DNA from 2 places in the Lysinibacillus sp. RU7 genome. Region 2 is predicted to be linked to the other one. Evidence: riboswitches for the same ligand, from Rfam matches in the RefSeq annotation. Region 2 holds a riboswitch; the other holds the start of a gene.
What was found. A riboswitch is a leader RNA that binds a small molecule or an ion and turns the genes downstream of it on or off. The one in region 2 is predicted to bind FMN.
Positions count from the first base shown of each region.

Region 1: linked by a shared signal. The riboswitch ahead of AC3II9_RS00660 (ECF transporter S component) and the one ahead of ribE (riboflavin synthase) in region 2 are both predicted to bind FMN.

Region 1 is NZ_JBYQFK010000001.1:138,361-143,132, reverse strand. Features, by position in the region: gene glnA (type I glutamate--ammonia ligase) at 1-891, opposite strand, end outside; gene AC3II9_RS00670 (MerR family transcriptional regulator) at 914-1,309, opposite strand; gene AC3II9_RS00665 (cyclase family protein) at 1,527-2,144, opposite strand; gene AC3II9_RS00660 (ECF transporter S component) at 2,268-2,843, opposite strand; FMN riboswitch at 3,058-3,231, opposite strand; gene AC3II9_RS00655 (hypothetical protein) at 3,311-4,504, opposite strand; gene AC3II9_RS00650 (RNA polymerase sigma factor SigX) at 4,501-4,772, opposite strand, start outside.
Region 2 is NZ_JBYQFK010000006.1:162,793-167,564, forward strand. Features, by position in the region: gene AC3II9_RS06620 (2-isopropylmalate synthase) at 1-704, shown strand, start outside; gene ribH (6,7-dimethyl-8-ribityllumazine synthase) at 1,198-1,668, opposite strand; gene AC3II9_RS06630 (bifunctional 3,4-dihydroxy-2-butanone-4-phosphate synthase/GTP cyclohydrolase II) at 1,681-2,871, opposite strand; gene ribE (riboflavin synthase) at 2,884-3,519, opposite strand; FMN riboswitch at 3,684-3,814, opposite strand; FMN riboswitch at 3,910-4,038, opposite strand; gene AC3II9_RS06640 (Cj0069 family protein) at 4,202-4,772, opposite strand, start outside.

The sequences.
Region 1 (4,772 bases), on a different contig from region 2:
CGTTACCGCTGTAAAACCTTGTACGTGCTTTAGTACACCTGCTAAGAAATGACGCGCCGTCTTCGATAATTGTAACTCCGCCCCTTCATCCCAAAACGCATTTTTCTCCCCTTGGAACAATGATAAGTTAAAGTGCATCCCTGAACCATTGACCCCAAATAGCGGTTTTGGCATAAATGTTGCATGTAAACCATGTTTACGGGCTACTGTTTTTACGACCAGCTTGAACGTTTGAATATTATCACATGCCTCTATCGCATTGGCATATTTGAAGTCAATTTCGTGCTGACCAGGCGCTACTTCATGGTGAGAAGCCTCCACTTCAAAGCCCATTTCTTCCAGTTCTAATACGATATCACGACGGCAATTTTCCCCAAGGTCTGTTGGCGCTAAGTCGAAATATCCGCCATCATCATTTAAATTGAGTGTCGGGTTCCCTTTTTCATCTAACTTGAATAAGAAGAATTCTGGCTCTGGCCCTAAGTTAAAGCCTGTAAAACCTAACTCTTCCATTTGTTTTAACATACGCTTTAAGTTCGAACGCGGATCTCCTTCAAAAGGCGTGCCATCCGGACGAGCAATATCACAAATGAATCGAGCTACTTTCCCTTTTTCCGCTGTCCACGGGAAAATCATGAATGTATCTAAATCCGGACGAAGGTACATATCTGATTCTTCAATACGCACAAAACCTTCGATGGAAGAACCATCAAACATCATTTTATTGTCTAACGCTTTATCTAATTGACTGACTGGGATTTCAACATTTTTAATCGTGCCTAAAATATCCGTAAACTGTAGACGAATAAACTTTACATTTTTGTCCTTCACAATTTCTTTAATCTTCTCTTTTGTATACTTGCTCGTTGAATTCGCAACTGTATTAAACATACTCATTCACTCTCCTATTTTATTATTCGTTTTTAAGATGGAAGAAACGCGATAGGTCACCTTGACGTAGCGAAGATTTTTGCATCCGTTGTGCCTGCAACATTTCTTCTCGTAAAATAGCACGAAGCTCTGCATCAGAAATCAAATTCACGTCATTTTTCCTGACATCTTTTACATTTCGCAGGTCAAATACTTTTTTGACCCCCGCCATATTAATTCCCTGGTCAAGCAGTTCTCGAATTTCTAATAATGCATCGATATCATCCAACGAAAACATACGTCGATTCCCTTCAGACCTTGCCGGGGCTATTAACTCATGTTCTTCATAATAACGGATTTGCCTTGCGGTTAGTTCCGTTAATTGCATGACCATGCTTATAGGGAGTAACGGCATCGCCCTTCGAAACTCTCGACTCATCATCATCCCCTCCATTTTCTAACTTCACTTTACATTATGTTATGTATTTTATCAATATTATGTTATAAAACTTAACATACAGAGTTTCGATTAATTTTATCGCAAGTTCAGATGAAATTACAACTTGCGACAAAATAGCATAAATACTTTTTAAGACACCTTAATTTCCCACAAAAAATACAGCTCAAGTAATCCACTTAAGCTGTAGGCTTCTTCATTATTTCATTTTCCGTACAACAGCACGTATAGGCGATGCATCTCCCCCTTGAATCGCAAGGGGTAAACCGATAAACTCATACATACCCGCATCAACATCTTTTAAAAATAAATTTTCAATAATATAAATACCCACTTGTTTACACGTATGATGTGCAACTAAGCTCACATCATCTAATGCATCAACTGACGGCGCATCGGTCCCAACAACACGCACTCCTCGATTGGCAAGAAAGCGAATCACCTCTGGAGCAATCGTTGTAAAACCTTCATCAAAATGGTATAAATCCTGTACGACTTTCGTTTTAAAAAATAGACGCTCCACGTTATGTAACTCGAGACTTTCCACATGTTCTAACTGAATGCACTTCACTCCTACAACATCCACTATTTTCACAGCGCCTATAAACAACTCTAGCGACAACGCATCAATCGCCTTCCCAAAATCATCGTAATGGTACGGTGCATCTACATGTGTCCCCGCGTGTAAGCTCATCGTAATTTGCCCGACATTCGCCCCGTCCTCTGTTAACGTCGCATCCTGCTTATATGAAAACGCTGTATCCCCTGGCCAAATGGGCATATTTTTATGTAACGGCATCGTAATATCAATCCACATATTCATTACTCCTTCTATCATTCATCGTTCCATACCAACGATACAATAGAACTACATAGCACGGAAGGAATTTATCCCGAGTTAAAACGCAAAAACGCAGCCACGAACGTGACTGCGTCTATTTTATGATAAATATTGTAAGCGTTGTTTAGAGATCCACGTCTTCATCGTACGGAATAATACCGTAATAATGACGATTAATAACACACCTTTAACTAAATTAAACGGTAAAATCCCTTTCACAATCGTTTCATATGATTCTAAATGGAAGTTTAAGAAGTATGCATACATCGGTAAGAACGCTACATAATTGAGCAACGCCATCCCTAACGACATGGAAATGGTACCGGCGATTAAGCCTACCATTAAACCTTTTGATGTCGTGAATTTTTTATAAATATAGTAAACAGGTAAAATGAATAACACACCCGTCGCAAAGTTTGCCATATGTCCCACTGGCACGCCTGTTGGTGCACCTGAGAAAATCCAGTCTAAAATATTTTTCACTAACTCTACTAAAATACCGGCAACAGGCCCCATCGTAATGACCGCGATTAATGCCGGTACATCACTGAAGTCAATTTGTAAAAAGGCTGGGAACCATGGTAGAGGAAAGTTAAATAACATTAATACGAAAGAAATGCTACTTAACATGGCAATGGTTACGAACGAGCGTAACTTTTTGTTTTGTTTTGTCATAGAAATCTTCTCCTTTGCTGATTCCATCTCGCAAGAAGAAAGGTATTTCGGTCGTCTCCATGAAAAAACCCTTACGTAACATAAACGTAAGGGAGAATAAGGCACACTGAAACAGGTGTTATCATATCATTTTTTTGTATCACAAATAAAGCTAGTTCCCATAGCTTTTTCGGTATACAAAAATAGACGATATTTTTTCAAATAACGACCGTACCTTCACCTTCTCCCATCCAGACTATACTGTCGGCTTTGGAATTTCACCAAATCCTGCACACTAAAAAGTGGCTCGCGGGCTGAAGAAGCACTGTTGCAATATCCTCCAAAATGGTCAGAAATCGCGGCTTCTATTACCGCCGGTCGGGAATTACACCCTGCCCCGAAGATGAATCAAATATGAAATTGTCTTACACCTATCATTATAGGTTATATTCTAAATTTGTAAAGTACTTTCCTTCGTTTTTCTCCGACTATCTTTGTAGGAATTCTATTGATAACCGATTTGCACCTACTGGCATTGGTAACACTTGCGTAAAATTAAATTCTTGCCACTCTGTCTGCATAACATTCTCAAAACGCACTTGCTTATCGAAGCTAGATGCCGTTAATAACATAGCCTCTATCATATACATCGCCTGTTGCGGATCAAATGCTTCTAAATCTAACGGTTGTGTGAATGTAACCGTCACAATATCCTCTTCCGTTACGGTATAATCCACACCTGATAAAATAGCCGATTGATAAATATCATTATTTTCCGTTTTCATAAACTGCAATGCTTCTGTTACCGTATCGAATGTTTGACGGAAATTTGGTGATAAATAAATGCCACCTGATTGTTCATCAATAAAATAACTATAGCGCTTCTTCTCCGTTAATAGTAATGGCTTACTCGACTCTCCTACTTCACTAAACGTCATTGCTGAGCCTTCCTCACTTACGATTTCCACCGTGTCATAACTTTCCCCAAATGTATCGACAAGCATCCCGATATACATAGACATCGTACCAGAAGCGGTATCATAGCCATGGTTTTGTGGTAATGTATGCACAACTGTTAACCCTTGCTCTTCCACGATTCCTTTCACCGGATGATAATCATGAAAGCCCGCCGCTTGTTCGTCAATTAGCGCTGCATACTTCTGATACATCGCCACTTGTGACGGGGAATCCGTGCCGAAATCCTCTATTAGTTTGTCATTTGGAATAATGATTGTCACAGGTACACTCTCTGCATCATCACCCGCTAAACCGATATAAAAAGCTTTACTACTTTCTAACTGTTCGGGATAAACAGCTGTACGCATATCTTCAAGCACAAAGTTCCGTATCATCATCGGGCTTCCGCTCGTCATTTCTCCTTCAGCTTCTTTTGTTGCCATATCTGCATTTTCCATTGAAGTAGAGGCTATGTCTTGCGACTTATTACCAGATATATAGTACACACCACCAAATGCAAATAACAATAAAGCAGCTGTTAATCCATATATACCAAACAAGCTTCGTTTTTTCTTTATGACTTTTTGTACGGGTACTTCTTCTTCAAAAGCTCCTGCTTCTTTTAATTTTGCGAAGACGTCTTCTTTCGAACGATTATCTTGAATTTTTGGTGCTTGCGATAATAACTTTTCGATTTCTTGCTCGCCCCATTTTTCATCCTTCATATCGAATTCGCCTCCTTTTCTTGTTGAATCATTTTCTCGCGCAGTGCTTTAATGGCCCGATGTTGTGTTGTTTTTACTTTCCCTTCTGTCCACCCTAAAATACCGGCTGTTTCAGCGATGGAAAGCTCTTGAAAATACCGCATCACAATCACCATTTTTTGATCACCCGTGCATAGTTCTAACACCTCAAGTAAACGATTCATCTCATCATCTAATTCAACAAATTGCTCTGGCGATTTGACCGGAGAAATCAGCTGTTCTTGTTCCC
Region 2 (4,772 bases):
CATTTGCACACTCTTCTGGTATTCACCAAGATGGTTTACTAAAATCGCGTGATGCATATGAAATCGTGCGTCCAGAAGATGTCGGGTTAGAGGATATGGAGCTTGTATTAACAGCACGCTCTGGTCGTCATGCGGTGAAAAATTCATTAGAGAATTTAGGCTTCAATAACTTTACGGAGGAAGAATTTGAAGGCATTTTTGAAGACTTCCTAAAATTAGCCGACTCGAAAAAGGAAGTATACAATCACGATTTATATGTAATTGTAGAAAGCTATTACGAAAAAACACATACAAACAATCCGTATAAAGAAAGTTACGCGGATCAATTTTATGATATCGAAGATTTACAAATCATTTCTAACGCAACGTTCCCTTCTGCAAGTGTGAAAGTGCGAAAAGGCAATGACGTGTATAAAGCAAGTGCTGTTGGTTCAGGTCCGGTGGATGCATTATATTCAGCGATTGCTACGATTACGGACATTGAAGTGAAACTAGTGGAATACAATATTAACTCTGTTTCGCGCGGAAAAGAAGCGATCGGAAAAGTGAAAATTACTGTCGAGCATGAAGGCGAAAAGTATATCGCGAAGGCAGCAGATACAGATATTTTAAAAGCTTCTGCACTTGCCTATATTAATGCAATTAATAGCGTAATTGCCGCACAATTAAGCCCGCAGTCAAAAGATAAGGTCGCAACGGTATAGTAATGATCCCCTCTGTTCAAGCATAGCAGAGGGGATTTTTATGTATGAAATTAAGGGGAGGGCATAATGGAAAAAGATACGGCATACATATAGAGCCGGAAGTGGAAATTCCTTAAGCGTGTAGACGAAACATTTCTGTATGATTGCTCGTTTTATAATAAATTCGCAAAGGGTGGGATAGTGGATGAGCTTTATTTATACAAAATGGTTTGAAAGAATATTTTTTAGCATATGTTTACTGCTCATTATATGGTTGGTTATAGGTTTTATTGTTATTGGGGGGTATATTTCATTGCTTTTTTTAGGTGAGCTGATGAATTAATTGTTAAATATGGTTTGTCTATAAACGAGAGTGAAATGTCTATTAACTACCAGGGGTTGTCTATAAACGACAGCAGTTTGTCTATAAACGAGCTCAGAATGTCTATTAACCATCAAAGTTTGTCTATAAATTGAAATCCCCCTATCCAGTCACGGATAGGGGGAGATGTCCTTAGCCTAAAATTAGCTTACTTAAATTTGCCATTTCAATGGCAGATACGGCTGAGTCGTAGCCTTTATTGCCGACTTTTGTGCCAGCGCGCTCAATCGCTTGTTCAATTGTTTCTGTTGTTACAATCCCAAAGATGATCGGTACACCTGTGGATAGTCCCACACTTGCGATGCCTTTTGCGGCTTCATTACATACGTAGTCGTAATGTGTTGTAGAGCCGCGGATCACTGTTCCAAGGCCGATAATCGCATCGTATTTGTTTGCTTCGGCCATTTTCTTAGCGATCAGCGGCACTTCAAATGCACCGGGTACCCATGCGATATCAATGTTTTCTTCTGCGACACCGTGACGTTTTAACCCGTCCATCGCACCGTCTAATAATTTTCCTGTAATAAATTCATTGAATCGGCCAACGACAATGCCGATCTTTAATTCTGTTCCGATTAATTGTGCTTCAAAAATTTGTCCCATTTGTCCTATCTCCTATGCAAAAATATGATTCATTTTTTGTTTTTTGATTTCAAGGTAAAATTCATTTTCTGGTACGGCATCAATCGTTAAAGGTACACGTTCTACCACTTCGATACCGTATTGTGCTAAGCCGGCAATTTTTGCTGGATTATTTGTCAGTAGGCGCACCTTCGTAATGCCAAGGTCGCGTAACATTTGTGCACAAAGCCCATAATCGCGCATTTCAGCCGCAAAGCCTAATTGTTCATTCGCTTCTACTGTGTCGTAGCCTTGTTCTTGCAATTCATATGCTTTTAATTTATTTAATAGCCCAATCCCGCGTCCTTCTTGCGCCATATAAAGAACGACACCAGCACCTTCCTGTTGAATCATGTCTAGTGCCTGATGAAGCTGCGGTCCGCAATCGCAACGTTTGGAATGGAAAATATCACCTGTTACACAAGCTGAATGAATGCGGACGAGGGGTGCTACTTCCGTTGCTAGGTCGCCTGTGTAAAGGGCTAAATGTTCTTTATCATCGAGTAAATTCGAATACCCATTCATGCGGAACGTACCGAAATCGCTCGGTAAGTGGATGCTTGCTTCACGTGTAATGAGCTGCTCTTTTTCATAACGATAGCGCACTAAATCTGCAATCGTAATTAGTTTTAAGTCATGCTTTTTCGCAATCTCGATTAGCTCTGGTACACGCGCCATATCGCCGTTTTCATTCATAATTTCACAAATGACACCAGCTGGCTGCGAGCCGCAAAGAAGCGCTAAATCGACGGCTGCCTCGGTATGTCCATTGCGCACGAGTACGCCTTTTTCCTTTGCGACTAACGGGAACACATGCCCCGGACGACGGAAATCGGTTGCGACAGTAGCAGGGTCTAGTAGGCGCAAAATCGTGTCAGAGCGTTCAAATGCACTAATGCCTGTATCCGTTGTTTTATAATCAATACTGACGGTGAACGCTGTTTGATGATTATCCGTGTTGTAGCTCACCATCGGATGGAGGGCTAATCGCTCAGCTAGGGCAGGGGAGAGCGGTGTACAAATGAGCCCACGTCCATGCACCGCCATAAAGTTAATATTCTCGGGTGTGGCATGCTCTGCTAACACGACGAAATCTCCTTCGTTTTCGCGATCTTCATCATCGACCACAATAATGACCTTTCCAGCCTTTAAATCTTCTAATGCTTCGTCAATTGTATGAAACACTCAAAATCCCCCCTAAAACCCATGTTGTAATAAAAAGTCTCGTGAAATGCCAGACTTCTCTTGCTGTTTGAAATGATTCAGTACGTATTTACCAAGTAAATCCGTTTCAATATTGACGATGTCGCCTTCTTTTTTTATGCCAAGTAATGTTTCTTTGTACGTATGTGGAATTAAAGAAACGGTTACTGTTTTATTCGTTAATTCAAAAATCGTTAAGCTCGTGCCATCAATCGCAATCGATCCTTTTGGTAAGGACACATTCGCTAGCTCAGGTGAAATGGCGATATCAATATAGACGGCATTCGCAACGGGGCGCTTTTTTAAAATGGTGCCGATTCCGTCTACGTGACCGGAAACGAAATGTCCACCAAAGCGTCCGTTCGCAGCCATCGCGCGTTCTAAATTCACTAGGCTCCCTCGTGTTAAAGATTGAATGCTCGATGCTTTCACCGTCTCGGGCATCACATCGACTGTAAACGTATCATTCGTAAAGGTTGTCACCGTTAAGCACACACCATTGACGGCGATACTATCGCCTAGATGTATATCCTCGACTATTTTTTTAGAGGAAATCGTCAGCTCCATATAATCTTTTCCTGATTTGAGGGCTGTTACTTTTCCTAAATCTTCAATAATTCCTGTAAACATTAGCTGTCATCACCTCTTTTACGCACAGATATTGGTGCAAAAGGGGAATGTAAAGCTTTTCTCCATTGCATGTGACTCACCTCCATCAAAAATAAAAACCCCTAACGAAAGTAGGGGTTGATGAAAAAGGCATCACGAAATAAGCCTTTAAAAAGACTGATTTTTCGCTCCTTCTCTCATCCAGACTATTACTGTCGGCTTTGGATTCGCACCAAATCCTGCTGTTACGCTCGCGGGCTTAAGAAAAAGATCTATCACCGCCGATTGGGAATTACACCCGACCCCGAAGGAAATATTTTTTTCGATAAAAAAGCCCAAGTGAAATTCACTTGGGGGTCATTTTTGAGTATACGAAAGAAACCTCAAAAAACATGTGTTTTTTGAGAAAATCGCTTCCTTCTTCCATCCAGACTATTACTGTCGGCTTTGGATTCGCACCAAATCCTGCTGTTACGCTCGCGGGCTTAAGAAAAATCTATCACCGCCGATTGGGAATTACACCCGACCCCGAAGGACTTTATTTATCATTGTCCTATATTATAGCATTATATTCGGAGAAAGCTATAAATTAAAATTGGGAAGTCGCGTAAAACGCCTTTAAAGTCGCGTAAAAACACTTCAAATCCGCGTAAATAAAAAAGTCCCTTCATCACCGAAGGGACTAACTGTATAGGAGTACCGGTTAAACAGCTGTTTCCACTTCTGTCCCGATGCAAGCGATAATTTCTTCTGCCACACTTTCAGCAAGTTCGAGTTGAGAAGTGAAGCCGACACAGGAGCAGTTCATTTCACCTAAAATATACGTGTCATGCCCGTGTTCATCTGTATCTAAAATGAAATCGGCTGTCCAAATAAGTGGTAAGTCATATCCACCAAGTAAAGACGTAATGTCAGGTAATTGTGCTAAAAATTCATGTACTAATGTAGCCCAATCTTCAGGAGCATCGTAGCGATATTGTGCACCTGAGAATAACGTTGCACTAAAGGCATCTGCATCTTCAGCAGGTTTTTTATGAACGACATTGACAGGTGTGTCACGTAGCATTAATAAACGAATTTCCCCTTCTTTAATGCGTGGTAAGAACGGCATATCGACAAGCATTCCGTTTGCGCCAATAATATATTGCTCACAGAAATCCATAAAGGCACCGAGTGTGTGATATTCAACATGATTGTCTTTTGCTTCTGTACACTTAATGTTGGCATCAAGTGGTACTTCTGTTGCATCTTCAGTTAACGCATCTACAAGTTGT